One region of the Pseudoalteromonas sp. NFXS39 genome, then DNA from elsewhere that is predicted to be linked to it. Evidence: predicted binding sites of a transcription regulator. Region 1 holds the regulator's gene; the other holds the start of a gene.
What was found. Region 1 encodes FliA, which starts transcription of late flagellar genes. Its sites were predicted from a motif close to CTAAAGNTNNNNNNNNNNNNGCCGATA; they were not measured.

Region 1 (7,496 bases):
TCAGCAAGTTGATGTTATTGGCTTAGAAGTAGGTTATCGCTTAATTCCACTCGTTGACCAATCTCAAGGTGGTGAACTGTTAAATCGTATTAAAGGTGTGCGTAAGAAACTGTCTCAGGAGCTTGGTTTCTTGGTGCCTCCTGTGCATATTCGCGATAACTTAGAACTTGACCCTAATGCATACAGAATCACTATGATGGGTGTTTCAAGTGGTGAGGGTGAGCTTAAACATGGTGATGAGCTAGCGATTAATCCAGGCCAAGTATTTGGTCCAATCAAAGGGGTTGCCACAAAAGACCCTGCATTTGGATTAGATGCGGTTTGGATCAAACCTGACCAAAAAGATGAAGCACAATCACTTGGCTATACCGTCGTTGATTCAGCAACGGTAGTTGCAACTCATATTAGTCAGTTACTCACGAACAGTGCTGCTTTACTACTTGGTCATGAAGAAGTACAAAACTTATTAGATATGTTAGCGAAGAGTCATCCTCGCCTTGTTGAAGGACTGGTTCCTGACGTATTACCACTTACTACTATCGTAAAAGTGCTACAAAACTTACTCAATGAAGGGGTGGCAATTCGCGATATGCGCTCGATTGTTCAAACCCTTGTTGAGTATGGTCCACGTAGCCAAGACCCTGATGTACTAACGGCTGCAGTGCGAATTTCACTTCGCAGACTTATCGTTCAAGACGCTGTTGGTATGTCTTCTGAGATCCCTGTCATTACCTTGGCGCCTGAGTTGGAACAGATGTTGCATCAGTCACTTCAGAATGCAGGTGACGAAGGTGCCGGAATAGAGCCAAGCCTTGCAGAGCGACTTCAACAATCATTGAATGAAGCGCATCAAAACCAAGAAATGGCCGGTGAACCTTCGATACTGTTAACGTCAGGAATGTTACGTACTGTGTTATCTCGCTTCGTTAAGTACACAATCCCAGGTTTAAGGGTGATGTCTTATCAAGAGGTACCAGACGAAAGACAGATTAAGATTGTCAGCTCAGTAGGCCAACAATAGGATAGTAAAGGGGTTGAACCATGAAAATTAAACGTTTTTTTGCTAAAGATATGCGCACTGCACTGAAAGAAGTGAAAGATGAGTTAGGTGTTGATGCGGTTATTATGTCGAACAAAAAGCTTGCTAACGGCGTTGAAATCGTTGCAGCTGTTGATTACGACAAAGCAGCCCCGAAAGCCGAAGCTAAACCTGCAGTGGCACAATCAGCACCTGCACCACAGCATAATTTTGTTAAGCCTGAGCCAATGCGTGCTAAACCTGAGCCGCAAGCGAAAGTTGCTGATAGCCTACAAGCGTTACTTGAGCGTCAAGCCCCACGCCCTCGTTCGCCAGAGCTGGCGTCAATGTTTAGTCAATCTGGTATTGATACGAGTGAACATTATCAACCAAAAGAACCAAGCTTTGAGCAGCAACAGCCTGAATATAAGCAAGCTCCTCGTTATCAGCAGCAAGCAGCACCTCGTGTACAAACTCAAGCTCATAGCCTAGGGTTTGATGACGATTTAGACGCAGGTTTTGATGATTTAGACTCACCCGCTGAGCATAAAAACTCAGCCCCAGCTAATCAATCAGAAATGACGACTATGCGCGAAGAAATGAATGCGATTCGTCAATTACTTGAACACCAAGTATCTGGATTAATGCAACAAGATATGGCGCGCCGTGATCCAACACGCGCTTGTATGATTGATCGTTTAGCTGGTATGGGGATTGAGCGTGATGTTGCTGAGCAAATGGCGTGTTTTATTCCTGATGATGTATCTCGCCAACAAGCATGGCAAGCGCTGCTGCAAATGGTTGAAAACCAAATGCATACAACTAACAACGAAATCCTACGCCAAGGTGGAGTTTTTGCACTAGTTGGTCCAACGGGCGTTGGTAAAACAACCACAGTTGCGAAATTAGCAGCACTTGGAGCACAAAAATATGGTGCTGATAAAGTTGCACTGATCACCACTGATACATACAGAATTGGTGCCTACGAACAATTGGCTACTTATGGTCGTATTATTGGTTGTGGTGTAAAGCAAGTAAAAGATGCGAATGAATTAGCTGAAGTGTTATACCATTTACGTAATAAGCGTCTAGTATTAATAGACACTGCGGGTATGAGCCAACGAGATTTACGCTTAACTGAACAATTAAACACCTTAATGCGTAATCAGCGTGTTGATATTCGTAGTTATTTAGTATTAAGTGCTACAGCGCAGATAAATGTGTTGCAAGAAACCGTAAGACACTTTAAAAAGGTTCACCTAAGTGGCTGTATCTTCACTAAATTGGATGAATCTTTAAGTTTAGGTGAGATTATTAGCATAGCGATTCAAAATCGTCTGCCAATAGGGTATCTTACTAACGGTCAGCGCGTTCCTGAGGATATTCGCGTAGCGAATGCTGAAAAACTAGTGAAAAAAGCTGAACAATTGTATTTAAAACGAGCAAAAGCACAACATTCAAGACGTCAAGCAGTAGCGTCGAACACAGTAGGGATGTATGATTAACACAGTATTAGATCAAGCAAGCGGCCTGCGCAAAATGAATCGAAATAATAATAGTGGCGTTAAAGTTATCGCTGTTACTGGCGGTAAAGGTGGAGTGGGTAAAACCAACGTCTCACTCAACACCGCAATCGCATTAGGCCAGCAAGGAAATCGTGTATTAGTATTAGATGCCGATTTAGGTTTGGCAAACTGTGACGTGATGCTTGGCCTTCGTGTTGAACGTAACTTATCTCATGTTTTGTCGGGCGAGTGTGAGCTTGATGAAATTCTCGTTGAAGGCCCTGCAGGAATCAAAATTGTACCAGCAACGTCTGGTTCTCAAAGTATGGTTGAATTATCGCCATCTGAGCATGCAGGTCTTATACGTGCATTTAGCGAGTTAAACACTGAGTTTGATATTTTAATTGTTGATACCGCCGCAGGTATTTCAGACATGGTATTAAGCTTTTCTCGTGCAGCCCAAGACGTTGTTGTAGTTGTATGTGATGAACCCACCTCAATTACTGATGCTTACGCACTTATAAAAGTACTTAGCCGTGAGCATGGCGTATATAAATTTAAAATTGTTGCCAATATGGTGCGCAGTTTGCGTGAAGGGCAAGAATTATTTGCTAAACTTTCAAAAGTAACGGATCGTTTTTTAGATGTTTCGATGGAGTTAGTAGCAACCATTCCTTATGACGAGAACATGCGTAAGTCTACGCGCCGTCAAAAAGTAATCGTTGAATTATTCCCGAATTCACCAGCAGCGGTGGCGTTTAAAACATTAGCAACAAAAGCAGTTAAATGGCCGATCCCTAATCAACCGTCTGGCCATTTAGAATTTTTTATTGAAAAACTAGTAAACGGCTAACTATGACAACATCGGTGAATAAAGCGATGGGATATCAATCAGCACAAAATTTAAATGCGATTGTTGAAAAACATGCCTCTTTAGTGAAAAAAGTGGCGTGCCATCTAATTGCTCGTTTACCTGCCAGTGTGCAACTCGATGATTTAATTCAATCAGGCATGATAGGCCTGATTGAAGCGTCAAAAAACTTTGATGCTAGCAAAGGTGCTAGTTTTGAAACCTTCGCAGGTATTCGTATTCGTGGTGCTATGCTGGATGAAATTCGCCGAGGTGACTGGGCTCCACGTTCAGTTCACCGAAATGCCCGCCTAGTGGCAGAAACCATTGCCGAATTAGAGAGCACGTTAAATCGTGAACCAAAAGACACTGAAGTAGCTGAAAAACTTGATATTACACTGGATGAGTACCATCATATTCTACATGATGTAAATTCTAGTAAAGTATTAGGCATTGAAGACTTAGGCGTGGATGAAGATGTCATCACACCAGTAGGTCAGGATTTAGGACTAGACAAACCGTTTAATAACGTTAAAAATGAGCGGTTTAACCAGTCTCTATTAACGGCTATCCAATCGTTACCAGAAAGAGATGCTCTCGTTTTGTCTTTGTACTACAACGACGAAATGAACTTAAAAGAAATAGGACACATACTCGATGTTAGCGAGTCGCGTGTGAGTCAAATACATGGTCAGGCGATGATTAAGCTCAAAGCAAAAATCAATGACTGGATTAATTAGTAGTAAGTAAATAAAGGTTCAAACCTCACCGGAGGATGTTTTGGATAAAAACATGAAAATTCTTGTTGTTGATGATTTTTCTACAATGAGACGTATCATTAAAAATCTATTAAGGGATTTAGGTTTTACCAATGTGCAGGAAGCTGACGACGGTTCAACAGCATTGCCAATGCTACAAAATCAAGAATTTGATTTTGTTGTAACAGATTGGAACATGCCTGGTATGCAAGGTATTGATTTGTTACGCGCAATTCGTGCTGATGATAGCCTTAAGCATATTCCTGTGTTAATGGTGACAGCTGAAGCGAAAAAAGAACAAATTGTTGCTGCTGCTCAAGCAGGTGTTAATGGCTATATCGTTAAACCATTCACTGCTGCGACACTTAAAACCAAATTGGAAAAAGTGTTTGAACGTTTAGGTTAATCTAAGGGGAGAGGCTTATGTCAGCACTTGCTGCGCCTCAAATAAGTTTAGAGCAAGCTCGTCAACTTGTTGAGTATCTTGAAAATGGTGAACAAGAAAAAGCTGATAAGCTAATTCTTGATGCTGCGTCAAAAGAGCAATCAGAGTTGTTTGCTGAAGTCGGTAAATTGACGCGTCAACTTCATGAAGCGTTAAAAAACTTTGACCTAGATACTCGTCTCGCTGATTTAACTACCGACGCTATCCCAGATGCTAAGCAGCGCTTAAATTATGTTATGGAAATGACAGAGAGTGCCGCCAATAAAACTATGGATGCAGTTGAAGCAAGTTTACCGATAGCGCAACAACTTGCTGATGAAATTGCTGCAATTAAGCCTACTTGGGATCGTTTAATGAACCGAGAAATTGAACTCGGTGAATTTAAATCGTTATGTCATAGCCTAGATAAGTTCATGAATAACTCGCACACAAAAACCGATGAGCTTCAAGGCTTGATGACCAATGTGCTGATGGCGCAGGATTATCAAGATTTAACTGGACAAGTTATTCGTCGTGTCATTGAACTAGTGCGAGAAGTAGAAGACAGTTTAATTAATCTCTTAACTGTGTTTGGCAGTCAAGAAGATGGTCATCAACAACAAGAAAAACAGGCCATAGAAAAAGCACCTGCACCAAGTGACACACTAGCAGGTCCTGAAGGGCCGATTATTGATAAAGAGTCTCGCGATGATGTTGTTTCAGGACAAGATGAAGTCGATGATCTATTATCAAGTCTGGGCTTCTAAGAGGAGAGTAGCTGCATGAGCTTTGAAGTCGATGAAGATATATTACAGGATTTCCTTGTTGAAGCAGGAGAAATCTTAGAGCTATTGTCGGAGCAATTAGTTGAGCTTGAAAACAACCCAGAAGACAAAGATCTATTAAACGCCATTTTTAGGGGCTTCCACACTGTTAAAGGTGGTGCAGGTTTCTTAAGTATGACTGAACTTGTTGATGCTTGTCATGGCGCAGAGAATGTTTTCGATTTATTACGCCAAGGTGTACGCACTGTTACGCCTGAGCTAATGGACGTAATATTACAAGCCCTTGATACTATTAATGAAATGTTCGCCACGATTCAAAATCGCGAACAACCAGAGCCTGCAGATCCAGCCCTATTAGAAGTCCTTCATAAATTAAGTCAGCCGCCTACTGCAGAAGAGCTTGCAGGTGAAGATTTATCTGTAGCAGAGGACGTTGCAGTTGCACCTGAAGAACCAGCAGTTGAAGAGGTTGTTGTTGATACGCCTGAAGTCACAGCAGATACAGCAACAGACAACATCGATGAAGATGACCCATTTGCGTTCGATATGTTATTTGATGGCGGCGGTCTTGCTGATAGCAGCGCTGAGTCTCAAAATATTGACGAAATCACTGAAGATGAATTCGAAAGCCTGTTAGATGAGCTGCATGGAAAAGGCCAAGGACCAGCAGCATCTGCTCCTGAGTCAAATAGCAGTGACAGTGATGATATTACCGATGATGAATTTGATAGTTTATTAGATGAATTGCACGGTGTTGGTAATTTTGGGGAAGTAAAACAAGATAATACTGCCAAGCCTGAAGCTACAAGTTCTATTGAGCCAGCCTCTGCCACCCCTACTGCGGAGGCAGCAAGCAGCGATTCAGACGATGAAATTAGTGATGATGAGTTTGAGGCACTTCTTGACGAGTTACATGGCAAAGGCACAGCTCCTCAATCATTGGAAAGTTCAACCGCGGAAAAAGCACCTGAGCCACCAAAAGCTGAACCAGCAAAACCTGCTCAGCCTGCAGCCTCTAAACCGGCACCTGCACCTGCACCGAAACCTGCAGCTGCAGCTAGTAAACCTGCTCCAGCTCCTGCAAAAGCGCCAGCAGCTTCAGCGGCACCGAAAAAGGCTCCGCCTCCACAGGCAGAAACAACGGTTCGTGTTGATACCAAACGTCTTGACGAAATCATGAACATGGTTGGTGAGCTTGTATTGGTTCGTAACCGCTTGGTAAGTCTTGCGAATAACAGCAACAGTGAGTCAATGGGTAAAGCCATCTCGAACCTAGACGTGGTAACCGCGGACTTACAAGGTGCGGTAATGAAAACCCGGATGCAGCCAATTAAGAAAGTATTTGGTCGTTTCCCACGCGTAGTTCGTGACTTAGCTCGTAGCTTGAAAAAAGACATTAATCTGCAGCTAGTAGGTGAAGAAACCGATTTAGATAAAAACCTTGTTGAAGCACTTGCTGATCCATTGGTGCACTTAGTGCGTAACTCTGTAGACCATGGTATTGAAATGCCAGATGTGCGTGAAGCTGCAGGTAAACCGCGTACAGGTACAGTCACGCTCTCAGCATCACAAGAAGGTGATCATATTCTGCTTACCATTCGTGATGATGGTGCTGGTATGGATGCTGATAAGCTGAAAAAAATCGCAATCAGCAAGGGTGTAATTGATCATGATCAAGCAAGCCGTTTGTCGGATACAGAAGCATACAACCTAATATTTGCTCCTGGTTTCTCAACGAAAGAAGAGATCTCTGATATTTCAGGGCGCGGTGTCGGCATGGATGTGGTTAAAACTAAAATAACCCAGTTAAATGGTTCGGTTAACATCCAGTCGGAATTGGGCGTAGGTACTGCACTAGAAATTAAGGTGCCATTAACGCTTGCTATCTTACCAACTCTAATGGTTGTTGTAGGTGAGCAAACCTTTGCTCTACCACTTGCTGGCGTAAGCGAAATTTTCCACCTTGATTTAACTAAAACTAACGTAGTTGATGGCCAACTGACAATAATAGTTCGTCAAAAAGCGATTCCGCTTTTCTATTTACAACATTGGTTAGTAAAAGGTGCCAACCGCCAAGAGCGTAAAGCAGAAGGTCACGTGGTGATTGTACAAATAGGTACTAAACAAGTGGGCTTTGTTGTTGACTCATTAATTGG
Region 2 (7,496 bases), on a different contig from region 1:
TTTTGGTACGCCATGGTAGCCAATTGGATCCGCTTCAGCAGGTTTATAACCTTTACCTTTTTGTGTTTTGATATGCAGTAATTGCGGACCTTTAAGGTTACGCATGTTACGTAAGGTATCGACCAACATATTAACATCATGACCATCGATTGGGCCGATGTAATTTAGGCCTAACTCTTCAAAGAAAGTACCTGGAATGACCATACCTTTTAAATGTTCTTCCATTCGGCTGGCAAGCTCTTTCACAGGTGGTAAGCCTGAAAGAAGTTTTTTGCTACCTTCACGAATATTGGTGTAGAAGCTACCAGACAAAATACGTGCAAAGTGATTGTTTAGTGCACCCACGTTTTCAGAGATCGACATTTCATTATCATTTAAGATAATTAGCACATTAGGGTTTACATCACCCATGTGGTTCATCGCTTCAAATGCCATACCTGCAGTAATCGCACCATCGCCAATAACAGCAACTGTTTTACGATCTTTACCTTCTTTTTCAGCAGCAATGGCCATACCTAGTGCAGCCGAAATTGAAGTGCTCGAATGACCTACACTGAAGGTGTCGTAAGGGCTTTCTTCACGGAATGGGAAAGGGTGTAAGCCGTCTTTTTGACGAATAGTATGCATTTGGTCACGACGACCAGTTAAGATTTTGTGTGGGTATGCTTGATGACCCACGTCCCATACTAAACGATCTTCAGGCGTGTTATAAACATAATGAAGCGCAACCGTTAGTTCAACAGTGCCTAAACCTGATGCTAAATGACCACTACTTTGCGAAACTGAGTTAAGTAGGTATTCGCGTAACTCTTTACTAAACGCAGGTAACTTGTCTTGCGCTAAATCACGCAGTTGTGCTGGTTCGTCAACCAAACTTAATAATGGATACTTGCTACTATCAAGTGTCATGATTTTATATACATCCTTCGCTAACCAGAGTGCATTATAGCCCATTGCTGCTCTGATTTTTTAGTTATTTTGTCTTTCTTTTTTAGGCATTAATAATTACGTTCAACGATATAGCTAGCAAGGCTTGCCAGTTCGCTGGTGTCGTAATCAATTGCCTCAAGAGCTTGATGAGCTTGAGCTAGTAAGTCTTGTGCTTTTTGCTTTGCACCTGCCATTCCCAATAAAGCAGGGTAAGTTGCTTTATTGGCGGCAATATCTGAACCTTGTGGCTTACCTAATGTTTCAGTATCAGCTTCTACATCTAGGATATCGTCTTGTACCTGAAAAGCCAGACCTATTGCTTGGCCGAATAAGTTCAACTGCTTTAGAGTATGCTCATCGCAGCTATTAGCACTTAATGCACCAAGTGTAATTGCACAGTTAAGTAAGGCGCCCGTTTTTAACTGATGAATACGCTCTAGCTGAGACACGCTAATTTCTTTATCAGTCGCTTCTATATCCAGTGCCTGTCCACCTACCATACCTTCAATACCTGAGGCTTTGCTTAACGAGGCTATCATTTTTACCTGCTGGCTCGCAGGAACTGAAAATCGGTGGTTGGCGATTAAATCAAATGCTAGTGTTTGTAATGCATCACCAGCGAGTATTGCTTGCGCTTCACCATAGACAATATGACAGGTGGGACGACCACGTCTTAAGTCATCGTCATCCATTGCAGGTAGGTCATCATGGACTAATGAGTAGCTATGAATACATTCAATGGCAGCAGCAAGAATATCGAGATCGGCCTTGTTAGCACCCATCATTCGGCCCGTCGCATATACAAGGTAAGGACGTAAGCGCTTACCACCATTTAAAACACCATAATGAGTAGCTTCTTTAATGTTCTTTTCGGTATTAAGTGGCTGTGCGAAATAGCGATTTAAATGTGCCTCAACGTCTTCTCGAGCGCGTTGTAATTGTTCTTTTAGTTGCACTTAATTAGTCCAAGTTTGAATCAAAATTGCTAAGAGGAGCTTGGCTATCGTTACCCATTAAGATGGCAACTTTTTGTTCGGCTTGTTGCAACTTACCAGATGAAGCATTCGCCAGCGCAATACCACGTTCAAATTGTTTTAGTGATTGTTCTAAAGACAATTCACCTTGCTCCATTTGTGCAACTATTTGAGATAATTCATCCAGCGCTTCTTCAAAGCTTAAGTTTTCTGGTTTCTTTGTTGCCATTGTGGCCTCGATAGCTGTTAGAAAGTGAGGCCAATTTTAGGGGGAATGCTAAACTAGGTCAAAGAATGATGTGTTTTTTTACGCATAATCCATTTTCAATATGTTATTTTTACGCTTTTACATACAGCTTAAACTTGTAGCTTAAAAATCTTACATTAAAATATAATTAATTCATTTAATGATTTAAGTATTTCAATTGCTTGCCGATAAGCAGTTAATAATAAAAATTTGATGCCTGAGGGTGTCGTGTAATTGTTCCTCTGGAGGGGTATGTGGATTTAGCAACCATAATAGGTATTCTTGGTGCCATAGGCTTAATTGCTATGTCGATGGTGTTAAGTAGTGACGGCCAAGTTGCAATGTTTTACAACACGCCTTCGGTGGTCATTGTATTTGGTGGTTCGATTTTTATCGTGTTATCGAATTTCACCATGGGGCAATTTTTGGGCATAGGTAAAGTGGCTGCTAAAGCCTTTATGTTCAAAATCGAATCTCCAGAAGAATTAATTGAAAAAGCAGTAGAATTAGCTGACTCAGCACGTAAAGGTGGTTTTCTAGCATTAGAAGAAGCCGAAATCCCCAACGGTTTTATGCGTAAAGGGGTGGATATGTTAGTGGATGGTCATGATGCTGATGTTGTTCGTGCCACTCTGCAAAAAGATATTTCTCTCACCGCTAATCGTCATGAACTTGGCGCAGGCTTATTCAAGTCACTTGCTGATATTGCCCCTGCGATGGGTATGATCGGTACGCTAATAGGTCTGGTTGCTATGCTATCAAACATGGATGACCCGAAAGCAATCGGTCCTGCGATGGCGGTTGCACTTTTAACAACATTATATGGTGCTTTCTTAGCAAACGTTGTAGCAATTCCTATTCAGGTAAAGCTAGAACTACGTAAAGATGAAGAAGCTCTTAACCAACGCTTAATTCTCGATGCAGTACTAGGTATTCAAGATGGCCAAAATCCGAAAGTCATTGAAGGTATATTGAAAAATTACCTAGCTGAATCAAAACGTAAAGTTGATACCGAGGAGTAGGGCATGTCCGATCAAGAGTGCAAATGTCCACCACCAGGTTTACCAGCCTGGATGGGAACCTTCGCAGATTTAATGTCATTATTAATGTGCTTCTTTGTACTCTTACTTGCTTTCTCGGAAATGGATGTACTGAAGTTTAAGCAAATTGCTGGTTCAATGAAGTTTGCATTTGGTGTGCAAAACAAAATTGAAGTAAAAGATATTCCAAAAGGGACCTCGGTAATAGCAATGGAGTTTACCCCTGGTAAACCTGAACCTACCCCTATCGAAACGATTCAACAACAAACTGTAGAAATGACTCAGCAAATGCTTGAGTTTCAAGCTGGTGATGAAAGCTCTGCCGGTGGTCGTCAAGAGCAACGTGGTAATAAGCGTGGTGGTGAATCGCAAAGTACGGCTCAGCAACAAGCATTGGAGCAGTCAATTTCTGCGGCTGACCAAGAACAGACTAATGAGCTTGTGAAGAAAATTGCCCAGCAGCTTGAACAGCAAATTATGGATGGTGCGATTGAACTTGAGTCATTAGGTCAACAAATTATTATTCGCATCCGTGAGAATGGCTCATTCCCATCAGGCAGTGCCTTTTTACAGCCTAAGTTTAAGCCTATTATTCGTGATATTGCGACACTATTAAAAGATGTGCCGGGTGAAATAACCGTGTCAGGACATACTGACGACTTCCAAGTATCAAATGAGCTTTATACTAATAATTGGGATTTATCTTCAAAACGTGCAGTTGCCGTTGCAAGCGAAATGGAAAAAGCCCCTGGTTTTGATAAATCTCGTATGATGGTTGTAGGTCACGCAGAAACTAGGCCTCTTGTACCGAATGTGACTGATGAAGATCGCAAGCGGAATCGTCGTGTCGAAATATCTATCATGCAAGGTAAAGCTCACGAATCTGACCCTATTGATGTAAGACAATAAATCAATTAAAGTGAAACTTCATTAACACATGTAATGGAGTATAAAAATGAAAAAAGTTGATAAGTACAGCTATATGCCAGGTAATGGCGGCGGTGGCGATGACAATGATGATGGTAAAACGCAAGGTGAGTAACTTTGCCTCATTGGATTGATTCTGTCATTGTGACATTAGATCATAGCTGGGTGTTCATTCTGAGCCCGGCTATTTTTGTATTTTATCTTCGTAAAGATTGGCCCGCACTTTACTTTGCTGTTATCACGGCAGCCTTCTTCTTGTTCGGAACTCTTATTTATTCTGCTCTAAAAGCATTTGATGATATTTATGTGTGGCGCTATGTTGTGTGGGCTTTTAATGATATTGCTTGGATGGCCTTAATTGCCTACTTGGGGATTAAAGACAAAGTCTATTTATGGCAAAGTGCTTTAGGGCAACTGGTCGTTATAATGGCTCCCATATTACAGTTGTTTCGTTTAGTCGATCGTCATCTTTGGGACTTATCGTACAGCACCTATATGTATAAAACCCTGTTACCTTTAATCAATGTTGGTACAGTGGTTGTGTGTTATCTACCTCTTATTTACCTTTTCACCCGACGCCGGCAGCAGGCGTAAGCCATTCCTAAGTTAAAATTCCTGTGCTAGAATACTGTTTATAAAAACAGTATTAGTGTTGCGTTATGAAACTTTACATTGCCGAAAAACCGTCATTGGCGCGAGCCATTGCGGATGCACTGCCTAAACCTCATAAAAAACAGGATGGTTATATAGAGCTTGGTAATGGTGATTGCGTCTCTTGGTGTATAGGGCATTTACTTGAACAAGCCGAGCCAGATGATTACGACACAAGTTTTAAAAAGTGGCGATTCGAGCATTTACCTATTGTGCCTGAGCAATGGCAATTAAAACCTAAAGCAAAAACACGTAAACAACTCACCGTATTAAAAAAGCTTATTAAGCAGGCAAGCGTAATCGTTCATGCTGGCGACCCTGATCGCGAAGGCCAGCTATTGGTTGATGAAGTGATCGAGCAGGTCAAACTGAGCAAAGCCAAAAAACAGCAAATTCAACGACTATTAATAAGCGATTTAAACTTAAGTGCAGTTAAAAAAGCACTTAATAATTTAAAGTCGAATCGCGATTTTATTCCCTTGAGTGTGTCTGCATTAGCTCGCTCACGTGCTGATTGGTTATTTGGCATGAATTTAACTCGGGCTTATACGCTTGCTGGGCAAAAAGCAGGGTTTGGTAATGTGTTATCTGTAGGTCGTGTTCAAACACCTATTTTAGGTCTTGTTGTAAATCGTGATAATGAAATAGCTAACTTTGTAGCGAAACCTTTTTACGAAGTATTAGCTCATCTTGAAACTGAGCAGCAGCAAACATTTTCAGCTAAGTGGCAACCAAGTAAAGCATGCGAACCTTATCAAGATGAGGAGGGGAGAGTATTACATAGAGGGCTTGCTGAAAATGTTGTATCACGTATAACTAATCAACCAGCTAAAGTGGTTGACCTTGAGCAAAAACAAAAAAAACAACAAGCACCGTTACCTTATAATTTATCAGCTTTACAAATCGATGCGGCAAAAGCGTTTTCAATGCCTGCGCAAAAGGTGTTAGATACCTGCCAAAGCTTGTATGAGCGTCATAAGTTAATTACTTATCCTCGTTCAGATAATCGCTATTTACCAAAAGAGCATCATAAAGATGCAGCGAGTATTATTGCTGCTATTGCTAATAATGAAGGCCAAGCAAGTGAAGCTTGCAAGCAAGCTGACACCAGCAAGCGGAGTAAATGTTTTAATGACAGCAAAGTTGCGGCACACCACGCTATTGTTCCTACCGAAAAACAACTTCGCTCAGCATCATTAAATAGTGATGAACAAAAAATCTATCGGTTGATCTGTCGTCATTATTTAATCCAGTTTTATTCTGACTATGTCTTTAACGAAACCAAAGTAACAGTCGAGATTGCTGGTGGACTTTTTAAAGCCGCTGCTAAGCAAGATGTTAGCTTAGGCTTCAAAACATTAATGGGCAAAACAGAGTTAAAAGATGAGCAAACCTTACCTGCTCTTGAAAAAGGTCAGCAGCTGCATTGTTATCAGGGGGACGTGGTAGACAAAATGACTACACCGCCAGCACATTTTACTGATGCTACCTTATTAAGTGCTATGACAGGCATCAGCCGCTATGTGAAAGACCCTGAGATTAAAAAGATCCTTAAAGAAACTGATGGACTAGGTACTGAGGCTACACGGGCAGGTATTCTCGAGCTTTTATTTAAGCGCCGCTTTTTAGAGCGTCAGGGTAAAAATATTTTAGCTACGGCAACAGGTAAAGCGCTTATTGGCACTTTACCTGAGCAGCTTGCTAGCCCTGACTTAACTGCTAAGTGGGAAGCATCATTAGGGAATATAGCTGAACAGCATATGAGTTATCAGCAATTTTTAACGCCATTACTGACTGAGTTACATGCTTTAGTTGATCAAGCCAAACAGTGCGACAGCCAAGTTTTTGCCCAATTACCAAAAACGCCGCAAAAGCGACGTTTTAAAAGAAAGGCTAAGCCTAGAGCTAGGTCAGCCTAAACTACTTTTTGTTAAATAGGGCAACCGCGGCATTACTCATTGCAGTTATCCCTGTAGGAAGCGCCTTTTTGTAATCAGGTGCAAACTTACTTGAATGTAAAGAAGGTAATGTTGCGCCAGATTGCATTGCAGCATCATATTGACTAGGTTCAACACCCCCTAACCAAAACAAAGTAATTGGTACATTTTGTTCTGTACGACCATAAAGGCCAAAGTCTTCACCAGCCATTACAGCTTCAGTTTCAAGTACATTGTCTTCACCAATCGCATTAGCAATCGCTGAACGTACTAAGTTGGTTTGAGTTGGATTATTGTATGTTGAAGGAATTGACTCATCTTCATGCACATATACTTCAGGTGCTAAACTTTTATCAAGTCCCGCACTTAATGCGATGCCTTTCGAAATTCGTTTGATCGCTGCAATTTGTTGTAAGCGAACTTCAGGGTTATAACTGCGCAGTGTAAGTTGTAGTTTTACTTCATCTGAAATGACATTGTGTTTGGAGCCACCGTGAATTGAGCCTACCGTGATCACTGATGGCTCTAGTGGTGACAATTCGCGACTAGTAATTGTTTGTAGTGCCAACACAATACGTGAAGCAATCACAACTGGATCTATTGTTGTGTGTGGATAGGCACCGTGACCCCCTTTACCTTTTACAGTAATATCAACAGAGTCAACACTAGCCATCGTATATTCTGTTTTCATACTGACTTTACCAGCAGGAACACTGGCACTTACATGTAACCCAATAACATGATCTGGAGTAGGGTACTTAGTAAAAAGCCCTTCTTTAAGCATGGCTTT

Region 2: a site for FliA is predicted at 2,316-2,342, ahead of pomA (flagellar motor protein PomA). Genes of this name have one in related genera too.

The regions. Positions count from the first base shown of each region.
Region 1 is NZ_JAGDEC010000002.1:199,020-206,515, forward strand. Features, by position in the region: gene flhA (flagellar biosynthesis protein FlhA) at 1-1,021, shown strand, start outside; gene flhF (flagellar biosynthesis GTPase FlhF) at 1,042-2,523, shown strand; gene J3455_RS04495 (MinD/ParA family ATP-binding protein) at 2,516-3,376, shown strand; gene J3455_RS04500 (RNA polymerase sigma factor FliA) at 3,403-4,113, shown strand; gene cheY (chemotaxis response regulator CheY) at 4,154-4,537, shown strand; gene J3455_RS04510 (protein phosphatase CheZ) at 4,555-5,322, shown strand; gene J3455_RS04515 (chemotaxis protein CheA) at 5,338-7,496, shown strand, end outside.
Region 2 is NZ_JAGDEC010000008.1:1,898-9,393, reverse strand. Features, by position in the region: gene dxs (1-deoxy-D-xylulose-5-phosphate synthase) at 1-909, opposite strand, end outside; gene ispA ((2E,6E)-farnesyl diphosphate synthase) at 999-1,886, opposite strand; gene xseB (exodeoxyribonuclease VII small subunit) at 1,891-2,133, opposite strand; gene pomA (flagellar motor protein PomA) at 2,406-3,173, shown strand; gene J3455_RS15005 (flagellar motor protein MotB) at 3,177-4,100, shown strand; gene J3455_RS15000 (hypothetical protein) at 4,236-4,712, shown strand; gene J3455_RS14995 (DNA topoisomerase III) at 4,778-6,688, shown strand; gene J3455_RS14990 (M20 metallopeptidase family protein) at 6,690-7,496, opposite strand, start outside.